Regions from separate parts of the Streptomyces sp. NPDC005728 genome, predicted to be linked through region 3. Evidence: riboswitches for the same ligand, from Rfam matches in the RefSeq annotation. Region 3 holds a riboswitch; each other region holds the start of a gene.
The links. Region 3 has a riboswitch for cobalamin ahead of cobN (cobaltochelatase subunit CobN). Riboswitches for the same ligand answer to the same signal wherever they lie in the genome.

Region 1: it holds a riboswitch for cobalamin, as region 3 does, so the genes downstream of both, ABZ471_RS27790 (cobalamin biosynthesis protein) here and cobN (cobaltochelatase subunit CobN) in region 3, are expected to answer to the same signal.
Region 2: it holds a riboswitch for cobalamin, as region 3 does, so the genes downstream of both, ABZ471_RS13810 (ribonucleoside-diphosphate reductase subunit alpha) here and cobN (cobaltochelatase subunit CobN) in region 3, are expected to answer to the same signal.

Annotation. Positions count from the first base shown of each region.
Region 1 covers NZ_JBEXYL010000047.1:19,357-22,611, reverse strand. The annotation lists gene ABZ471_RS27800 (inorganic phosphate transporter) at 1-880, shown strand, start outside; gene ABZ471_RS27795 (hypothetical protein) at 913-1,140, shown strand; cobalamin riboswitch at 1,433-1,574, shown strand; gene ABZ471_RS27790 (cobalamin biosynthesis protein) at 1,674-2,618, shown strand; gene ABZ471_RS27785 (cobyric acid synthase) at 2,615-3,255, shown strand, end outside.
Region 2 covers NZ_JBEXYL010000016.1:26,809-30,063, forward strand. The annotation lists gene ABZ471_RS13810 (ribonucleoside-diphosphate reductase subunit alpha) at 1-1,302, opposite strand, end outside; cobalamin riboswitch at 1,428-1,565, opposite strand; gene ABZ471_RS13815 (GNAT family N-acetyltransferase) at 1,605-2,111, opposite strand; gene mctP (monocarboxylate uptake permease MctP) at 2,238-3,255, opposite strand, start outside.
Region 3 covers NZ_JBEXYL010000074.1:3,550-6,804, forward strand. The annotation lists gene cobN (cobaltochelatase subunit CobN) at 1-1,228, opposite strand, end outside; cobalamin riboswitch at 1,297-1,449, opposite strand; gene cobG (precorrin-3B synthase) at 1,495-2,778, shown strand; gene ABZ471_RS35065 (precorrin-8X methylmutase) at 2,775-3,255, shown strand, end outside.

The DNA.
Region 1 (3,255 bases), on a different contig from region 3:
CGTCCACGGTGAGGCTCTGGTCACCAAGGTGCTGCTGCCGGCGGTCGCCGCGCCGATCGTGGCCGGTCTCGCGGCGATGCTCGCCACCCGGTTCTCCTACGGCATCGACAGGAACGGCGACAGCGAGTCCACCCGCAAGGGCTACCGCGCCGGCCAGATCGCCTCCGCCGGTCTGGTCTCCCTCGCCCACGGCACCAACGACGCCCAGAAGACGATGGGCATCATCACCCTCGCCCTGGTCGCCGGCGGCTCCATCGCCCCCGGCTCCAACCCTCCCACCTGGGTCATCCTCTCCGCGGGTCTGGCCATCGCGCTCGGCACCTACATCGGCGGCTGGCGCATTATCCGCACCATGGGCAAGGGCCTGACCGACCTGGAGCCGCGCCAGGGCTTCGCCGCCCAGACCAGCGCGGCCACGGCCATCCTGGCCTCCTCCCACCTCGGTTTCTCCCTCTCCACCACCCACGTCGTCTCCGGCTCCGTGATGGGTGCGGGCCTGGGCCGCAAGGGCGGTGTGGTCCGCTGGTCCACCGCGACCCGCATGTTCGTCGCCTGGGCGCTGACCCTCCCGGCCGCCGCGCTGGTCGGCGCGGGCGCCGAGTCCGTCACGGACCTGGGTGACTGGGGCACCGCGCTCGTCGCCGTCTTCCTGATCGGCGCCAGCGCCGCGATCTGGAAGATCTCCCGCCGCGAGGTCGTCGACCACAGCAACGTCAACGCGGTCGACGACACCGCCGAGCCGGCCGGCGTGGTGACCACCGCCATGGCCGCGGTGACCCCGCCCCCCGCGGGCGCCGTCCCCGAGGACCTGACGGCCACCATCCCGGCCCCGACCGCTCCCGAGCCGGCTCCGGCGACGCCGCCGGCCGCCACGGTCTGACCCCGAATCCGGACACTGAAGGAAGCAACCCCATGAAGATCGACTGGGCGGCCCTCGGCTCCGTCTTCGGCGTCAGCCTCGTGGTGACCGTGGGCCTGGTGGCCCTGTTCACCCTCGGCGTCACCGCACTCTCCCGCCGGGAGAAGGCCGCGGCCCAGGGCAACTCCGCGGCGCTGGCCGTGACGAGCGCGTACGTCTGCTTCGCCGCCTGCGCGGCCGCGGTGGCCTACGGGATGTATCTGATCGTGGCCAAGGCCTGAGGGCCTGGACTCCGACGTCCACCTCCGCCCTGCCGGGCCGGCGTAACAGCCGGAGCGGCAGGGCGGACTTGTGTCCGCGGCGCGTGGAGCGGCTCGCCGGGCTCGGGGAGTTCCCTCAGGACGGACGTATGCGCCCTGGCGGATGATCACCGTACGTGAAGGCGCGGGGGAGCACCGAGTGCCGCCCGCGCGCGTGGAATTCGGCGCCGCACGGTCGTTCCCGCAGCGCCCGATGGGCCGGCAGTGTGGGCCTCAGCACAGTCCGGCGTCCCAGGTCAAAGGCAAGTTGACGGCCCTTCCGGGCGCGTGGTGGACTGCCCGGGCCATGTACGGCGGTAGGAGAGGAAGCCGGTGCGAATCCGGCGCGGTCCCGCCACTGTCACCGGGGAAGGAATCCCGGGAGCCAGGAACTCTCACCGCCGGTCTCGTCGAACCAGGGCGTGGACACCCTGAGTGAGGACATATCGCCATGCGCGGCTGCCGTTCGAGGTCGAGTCACCAGGTCCTGTCTGCCCCCACGGCCGGCTGAGCCGATGGGTGCCGATCGCTCCTACGCGTACGGCGCCGCCGCCGGCCTTCTCGGCGACCTGCTCCTCGGTGACCCGCACCGGGGGCATCCGGTCGCCGTGTTCGGACGGGCGGCCGCAGCCGTGGAGCGCGCGCTGTGGCACGACCACCGCGGCTGGGGCACGCTGCACACCGCCGTGTGCGCCGGCGGTGCCGTCGCCCTGGGCGTCGTGGCCGAGCGGGCCGTACGCCGCTCACCGGTCGCTTCCGTCGCGCTGGCCGGTGCCGCCACCTGGGCCGTCGTCGGGGGTACTTCGCTGGCCCGCGAGGCCCGGACCGTCGGGCGCGCCCTGGAGGCCGGGGACGTCGAAGCGGCACGGGCACGGCTGCCGCATCTGTGCGGGCGGGATCCGCAGGCCCTCGACGTCGACGGGATCGCGCGGGCCGTCGTGGAGTCCGTCGCCGAGAACACCTCCGACGCCGTCGTGGGCGCGCTGGTGTGGGGAGCCGTGGGCGGGGTGCCGGGGCTGCTCGGCTTCCGGGCCGTCAACACCCTGGACGCGATGGTGGGACACAGGTCGGCCCGCTACCGGCGCTACGGCTGGGCCTCCGCCCGTCTGGACGACGTCGCGGGGTGGCCGGGGGCGCGGCTGACCGCCGTGCTGGCCACGCTCGCAGGGCCCGATCCGCGCGGCGCGGTACGGGCATGGCGGGCGGACGCGGCCCGGCACCCGAGCCCCAACGCCGGGCCCGTAGAAGCCTCGTTCGCGGGCGCCCTGGGCGTGCGGCTGGGCGGGACGCTCTCCTACGGCGGGCGCGTCGAACACCGGCCGGTGCTCAACGGGGGCGCCGGGCGGGCCGTCCGGGTCACCGACATCGACCGGGCGGTACGGCTCTCCCGCCGCGTCGGACTGCTCGCGCTCGGCGTCACGGTCGCCGCGCGCCGACTCGTGAAGGGACGTGGGAAGTGAACGGTGGTCTCCTCGTCGCCGGCACCACCTCCGACGCCGGCAAGAGCGTCGTGACGGCCGGGATCTGCCGGTGGCTGGTGCGCCAGGGCGTCAAGGTCGCGCCCTTCAAGGCGCAGAACATGTCCCTCAACTCCTTTGTCACACGGGAGGGTGCCGAGATCGGGCGGGCGCAGGCCATGCAGGCCCAGGCCTGCCGCGTCGAACCGACCGCGCTGATGAACCCCGTGCTGCTCAAGCCCGGTGGGGAACAGAGCAGTCAGGTCGTGCTGCTCGGCAAGCCCGTGGGCGAGCTGAGCGCACGCGGGTATCACGGGGGGCGCCAGCAGCGGCTGCTCGGCACCGTGCTGGACTGTCTCGCCGAGTTGCGGGGCACGTATGACGCGGTGATCTGTGAGGGGGCCGGTTCGCCCGCGGAGATCAATCTGCGGCGGACCGACATCGTGAACATGGGGATCGCGCGCAATGCCCGGCTCCCTGTGCTCGTCGTGGGTGACATCGACCGGGGCGGTGTCTTCGCCTCCTTCTTCGGGACGGTCGCCCTGCTCTCCCCGGAGGACCAGGAACTGGTCGCCGGGTTCCTGGTGAACAAGTTCCGCGGCGATGTCACCCTGCTGGAGCCGGGGTTGGACATGCTGCA
Region 2 (3,255 bases), on a different contig from region 3:
GTGGATGACGTGGCCCGGCTCGGCGGTCTGGTTGGCCGTGCGGTTGGCGGCGTCCTTGAAGGTCATCCAGCCGTTGCCGGTCTGCGCGAGGGTGCGCATCATGCGGCCGTACAGGTCGCGGGCCGGGATGGTCTTCCGGGCCAGCCCGTCGGCCTCGGCCCTGCGGTAGGCCGCGTCGAACTCCTCGCCCCACAGGTCGACCAGCTCCGGCACGTCCGCCGGGGAGAACAGGGACCACTGCTCGTCGGCGTTGACCCGGCGCATGAACTCGTCCGGGACCCAGTGCGCCAGGTTGAGGTTGTGCGTACGGCGGGCGTCCTCACCGGTGTTGTCGCGCAGCTCCAGGAACTCCTCGATGTCGGAGTGCCAGGTCTCCAGGTACACCGCGGCCGCGCCCTTGCGCCGGCCGCCCTGGTTCACGGCGGCGACGGAGGCGTCCAGGGTCTTCAGGAACGGGACGATGCCGTTGGAGTGCCCGTTGGTGCCGCGGATCAGGGAGCCGCGCGAACGGATCCGGCTGTACGACAGACCGATGCCGCCGGCGTGCTTGGAGAGGCGGGCGACCTGGTGGTAGCGGTCGTAGATGGAGTCCAGCTCGTCCAGCGGGGAGTCGAGGAGGTAGCAGGACGACATCTGGGGGTGCCGCGTACCGGAGTTGAACAGGGTGGGGGAGGAGGGCAGGTAGTCGAGGCGGCTCATGAGCCCGTAGAGCGCCGCGACCTCGTCCACCGAGCGGGCCGTGTCGTCCTCGGCGAGGCCCGCGGCGACACGCAGCATGAAGTGCTGGGGCGTCTCGATCACCTGGCGGGTGATGGGGTGCCGCAGCAGGTAGCGGCTGTGCAGCGTGCGCAGGCCGAAGTAGCCGAAGCGGTCGTCGCCGGCCGCGTCGACCAGCGCGTCCAGCCGCTCGGCGTGCAGCCGTACGAACTCCGCGGTGCGGTCGGCGACCAGGCCCTCGCGGTGGCCCACGGCGACGGACTCGGTGAAGGACGTCACGCCCTGCGAGGCGGCCTCGGTGCGGATGGTGATGGTCAGCAGCCGGGCGGCCAGCCGGGAGTAGGCGGGGTCCTCGGAGATGAGTCCGGCGGCCGCCTCGGTGGCCAGCTCGCGCAACTCCGTCTCGTCCGCGCGCGCGGACCGGCCCCGCAGCGCGGCCGCGGCGACCCGGCCGGGGTCGGCGTCGGGGAGGTCGGCGGTCAGCTCGGTCAGGGTCCGCAGCAGCGCGGCACCAGGACCGTCCGTCTCCACCGGGGCTCCGGTCGCCTGGATGGCTGAAGCCGGGGCGGCTGGCGCGATGGTCACGTGGGGCTCTCCCTCGCTCGGCACGGGGGCCTGGCGGAGGGCAGGGGGCAGCACGAGCGCGCACGGCGTCGCGTCCACCGGCCCACTCCACGAGGCCCGGACGTCTGAAGGCACCCGGACCGGACGGCCGGGCGCGCGCTGCCGGCAGGTCCTCGGACTGGACAGGCGTGCGGATGCACGCAAGTACACCGTTGCGGGACAGTTCCGGATTCGCACCGGATTCCCCTGCGGCGACAGCGAGGACGAGCATACATCTAGTGCCGGGCTGTCGTGTCACCCCCAGATGTTGTGTCGCTGTCGCTTCAGAGGGTCAACTCATAGGTGAGGAGAGTGATCTCGGCCAGGTGGGGAAGGGGGCTCCAGTCCCGCTCGGGCGTGCGAACGAAACCCAGGCGCTCGTAGATGCGGTGGGCGCTGTGCATGGCGCCCTGCGTGGACAGGACGACGCGGGTGCATCCTGCGGTACGGCGTGCCCGGTCGATGCAGGCGCGCACGAGGGCCTCGCCGGCGCCCTGGCCGCGGCCGGCATGCGCGACCGCGAGCATGCGGATCTCGGCCTCTCCCGGGCCCGCTATGTCGGCCATGGGGCCGCCGGAGGGGACGAAGGTGGCGCCGCCGAGGAGCGTGTCCTTCCGGACGGCCACGAGGACGTCCGCCGCGGCGGCCCGTTTCGCGACGTCTCGCAACTCGCCGAGGTAGGCGTCGCTCTCGCCGAAGTCGAGGAGTCCGTCCTGGAGGTAGGCCTGGGCGGTGATCTCGCCCAGAGCGGCGTATTCGGTGGGCTCGGCCGACCTGACGAGGATGTCCATGGTGCGAGTGTGCACGACGGCGGGCCGCCGGTGGTCCTGCTTTCCGGGGGCCCGCTGCGGGTTCTCTGTGGCTGGTGGCGCCCACGCGGCGGGGCCGTATCCGATACGGCCCCGCTCTGCGCGGCTCTAGTGGGTGCTTCCTGCCGTGGCGGGCGGAAGCTCCACCTCGACGCCCGGGTCGCCCGCGTCCGCCGTGTAGTCCTGCGGCCTGGTCTCGTCGAGACCCTCGGGGGCCTTCACGGCCTTCAGGACGAAGGTGAGGACGACGGTGACGACGACGTTCAGCACGAACGCGGTCAGACCGATGTAACCGATCTCCCCGATGCCCGGGATCTCCTTGGAGTTGCCGCCGAAGTGCTTCTGCGTCGGCGAGGCGATCCCGTACGCGGCGACCGTGCCGTAGACCATGCCGACCGCCCAGCCGGCGAGCAGCGCCCAGCGGTGGAGCCAGCGTGTGAACAGGCCGCCGACCAGGGCCGGGAAGGTCTGCAGGATCCAGATGCCGCCCAGCAGCTGGAAGTTGATGGCGACCGTCTTGTCCATCGTCAGGACGAAGACCAGCGCGCCCACCTTCACCAGCAGGGACACGAGCTTGGAGACCCGGGTCTCCTCCTCGGCCGTGGCGTCGGGCCTGATGAAGTCCTTGTAGATGTTGCGGGTGAACAGGTTCGCCGCCGCGATGGACATGATGGCCGCGGGCACGAGGGCGCCGATGCCGATCGCCGCGAAGGCCACGCCCGCGAACCAGTCCGGGAACATGTCCTCGAACAGCTGCGGGATCGCCAGCTGTCCGTTGGTGACCTTCACCCCGGCCGCGATCGCCATGAAGCCGAGCAGTGCGAGCAGGCCCAGCATCAGCGAGTACAGCGGCAGGATCGTGGTGTTGCGCCGGATCACCTCACGGCTCCGGGACGACAGCGTCGCGGTGATCGAGTGCGGGTACATGAACAGCGCGAGCGCCGAACCGAGCGCCAGCGTGGCGTACGTCCACTGGCCCGCGGGGGCCGGCACGAGCCCGCCCGCACCCGCCTTCGTGAACTTCTCGCCCGCCTTGGCGAAGATGTCGTCGAACCCGCCCAGCTTGATCGGGATGTAGATGATCGCCACCGCGATGACGATGTAGATCAGCGTGTCCTTCACGAAC
Region 3 (3,255 bases):
GGCCGCCCGCCTCGATGAGCGCGCGGATCAGCTCGTCGCCGTCGCCGGAGGCCAGTCCGGGGACGTCGGTGTCGCCGAAGTCGTAGCCCTCGTCGCGCAGGCGGCGCAGCAGGGCGACGGCGCTGGCAGGGGTGTCCAGTCCGACCGCGTTGCCGATGCGGGAGTGCTTGGTCGGGTACGCGGACAGGACGAGTGCGAGCCGCTTGTCGGCGGACTGGATGTGGCGAAGTCGGGCGTGGCGTACGGCGATTCCGGCGACGCGGGCCGCGCGCTCGGGGTCGGCGACGTAGGCGGGCAGGCCGTCGGCGTCGATCTCCTTGAAGGAGAACGGGACGGTGATCAGGCGGCCGTCGAACTCGGGTACGGCAATCTGGCTGGCCGCATCCAGCGGGGAGACTCCCTCGTCGTTCTCCTCCCAGGCGGAACGCGAGGCGGTCAGGCACAGCGCCTGGAGGATCGGTACGTCGAGGGCGGTGAGCGCGCCCGCGTCCCAGGACTCGTCGTCGCCGCCGGCCGATGCCTCGGCGGGTTTGGTGCCGCCGGCTGCCAGGACGGTGGTGACGATGGCGTCAGCGGCGCGGAGTTCGTCGATCAGCTCCGGCTCGGGGGCGCGCAGGGAGGCGACATACAGGGGCAGGGGCCGGGCACCCGCGTCTTCGATGGCGTCGCACAGGGCGTGAACGAAGGCCGTGTTGCCGCTCATGTGGTGAGCGCGGTAGTAGAGCACGGCAACCGTCGGACCATCGGTCGGCTGATCCGGGAGCTCCAGCGGGCCCCAGGTCGGCGCAGGCGCGGGCCCCTCGAAGCCGTGGCCGGTGAGCAGGACCGTGTCCGAGAGGAACCGGGCGAGCTGTTGCAAGTTGGCGGGGCCGCCGTGGGCGAGGTAGGCGTGGGCCTCGGCGGCGATGCCGACGGGGACGGTGGAGGCGGCCATCAGCTGGGCGTCGGGGGCCTGTTCGCCGGTCAGGACGACCACCGGGCGCCCGTCGGCGAGCAGCAGGTCGAGGCCGTCCTGCCAGGCGCGAATCCCGCCGAGGAGGCGTACGACCACCAGGTCGACGCCGTCGAGGAGGGCGGGGAGGTCGTCCAGGACGAGGCGGGACGGGTTGGCGAAGCGGTAGGCGACCGGGCCATCGGCCGCACGGGCGCTGAGCAGGTCGGTGTCGGACGTCGACAGAAGCAGGATCTCGCGGGCGTGCGGGGCACGCTCCCCGGACGGAGTGGGCATGCGGCGCCTGGCCTTCCTCGGGGTCCGCGCCCCGGGCGGTGTCGGAATGGGTCTCCCCTGCTCGGACGAACCCGAGGTGCGGGGAAGGGAAGTTCCTGGCTCACCCGACCCCTGGGGGCGGGCTCACAGTGGCGGGACCGCGCCGGATTCGCACCGGGCTTCCTCCCCTGTCGCCGTCGTGGCGGTCGTGGACCGGATGATCCACCGAGGAGCATAGTAAGGGCCACGGAAGTAGAGCGGGGCATACATTCGGTGTGATCGTAGGTATGCTCACCGCCATGCCCTCGGCTGCCCTTCCTCCATCACCCCAGGCCACACCGGCTTCACGCGACCGCGGTGACGCCTGCCCGGGGTCGTTGCGCTTGCATGCGGCGGACGACGGGGCGCTGGCGCGCATCCGGGTCCCCGGAGGCGTGCTGACCACCCGTCAGGCCAGGGTGCTCGGACAAGCGGCCCGCGAGCTGGGGGACGGCAGCCTGCATCTGACGTCACGCGGCAACGTGCAGCTGCGGGGGCTGCCAGACGAGTGCGGTGCGGAGCTGGCGGAGGTGCTGGACGCGGCCGGGTTGTTGCCCTCGCGGGAGCACGAGCGGGTGCGCAACGTCGTCGCTTCGCCCCTGTCCGGTCTCGACGGCGACGGCCGGCAGGACGTACGGCCCTGGCTGACGGCCCTGGACGCGGACTTGTGCGCGAGCAGGGCAGCGAGGGGGCTGTCGGGACGGTTCCTGTTCGCCCTGGACGACGGACGGGGCGATGTGGCCGGCCTTGGTGCCGATGTCACGCTGCGGGCGACTGCGGACGGGGGCGCGTGGCTCGCTCCCGGGGCGGTCCGTGTGGCTGCCGGTGACGCGTCGCGGGCTGCGCTGGTGGCTGCCGAGGTGTTCCTGGAGGCAGCACGGTCGCACGGGACGAAAGCCTGGCGGGTATCCGAACTTGCCCTACCCGAAAGCGAGATTGATCGTCTGGTCCGTAGCCGTCTGGTCGCTGAGCAAATCGGCCACGAGGAGCAGCCTGAGCCTGTCGGCGTCGCTGATGGCCCTCCTCCGGGAGTCGTCGGTGCAGCCCTGTCCGTGCACGTTCCGCTGGGACGGCTCTCTGCCCACCAGTGGGAGGAGTTGGCGCACGTCTCCGGCACCGAGCTGCGGTTGACCCCCTGGCGTGGTGTCGTCGTCCCCACCTCGGGTACGACCGCCGCGCAGGATGCCGAGTCGCTCGCCCGTCTCGGCGCAGCCGGACTCGTCACCGACCCCGCATCCCCCTGGCTGCGTGTAGGCGCCTGCATCGGCCGGCCCGGATGCGCCAAGGCACACGCCGACGTACGAGCGGCCGCGGCCCAGGCCCTTGATGCAGCAGGCAGTCAGAGCCTCCCCCTGTACTGGTCCGGCTGTGAACGCCGCTGCGGGCATCCCCATGGGAACCACGTCGACGTGGTCGCGATGCCGGGCGGCGGATACCGACTGTCGGCCACCGCAGCCGGCCAGAACGAGCGAACCGTCTCCGCAGGAGATCCCTCCCAGATCCACGCCGCCCTGGCGGCGATCACCTCATGAGCCGTACGACGACCGAGAGCAGCGAGAAGAGCACTGTGACCACCCACGTCTACGAGAAGGACGGAGCGGCGATCTACCGCCAGTCCTTCGCCACCATCCGCGCGGAAGCGGACCTCGCGGGCCTGCCCGCCGACGTCAGCCAGGTCGCGGTGCGCATGATCCACGCCTGCGGGATGGTCGACCTCGTCCGGGACCTGTCCTACACGCCCGCAGTCGTGGCGCGTGCCCGCGAGGCCTTGCGCGCCGGGGCCCCGATCTTCTGCGACGTGCAGATGGTGGCCAGCGGCGTGACCCGCAAGCGGCTGCCCGCGGACAACGACGTGCTCTGCACGCTGTCCGACCCGGCCGTTCCGGAGCTGGCCGCGAAGATGGGCACCACGCGCAGCGCGGCAGCGCTGGAACTGTGGCGCGACCGGCTGGACGGCGCGGTCGTCGCCGTCGGCAACGCGCCCACCGCCCTCTTCCGCCTCCTGGAGA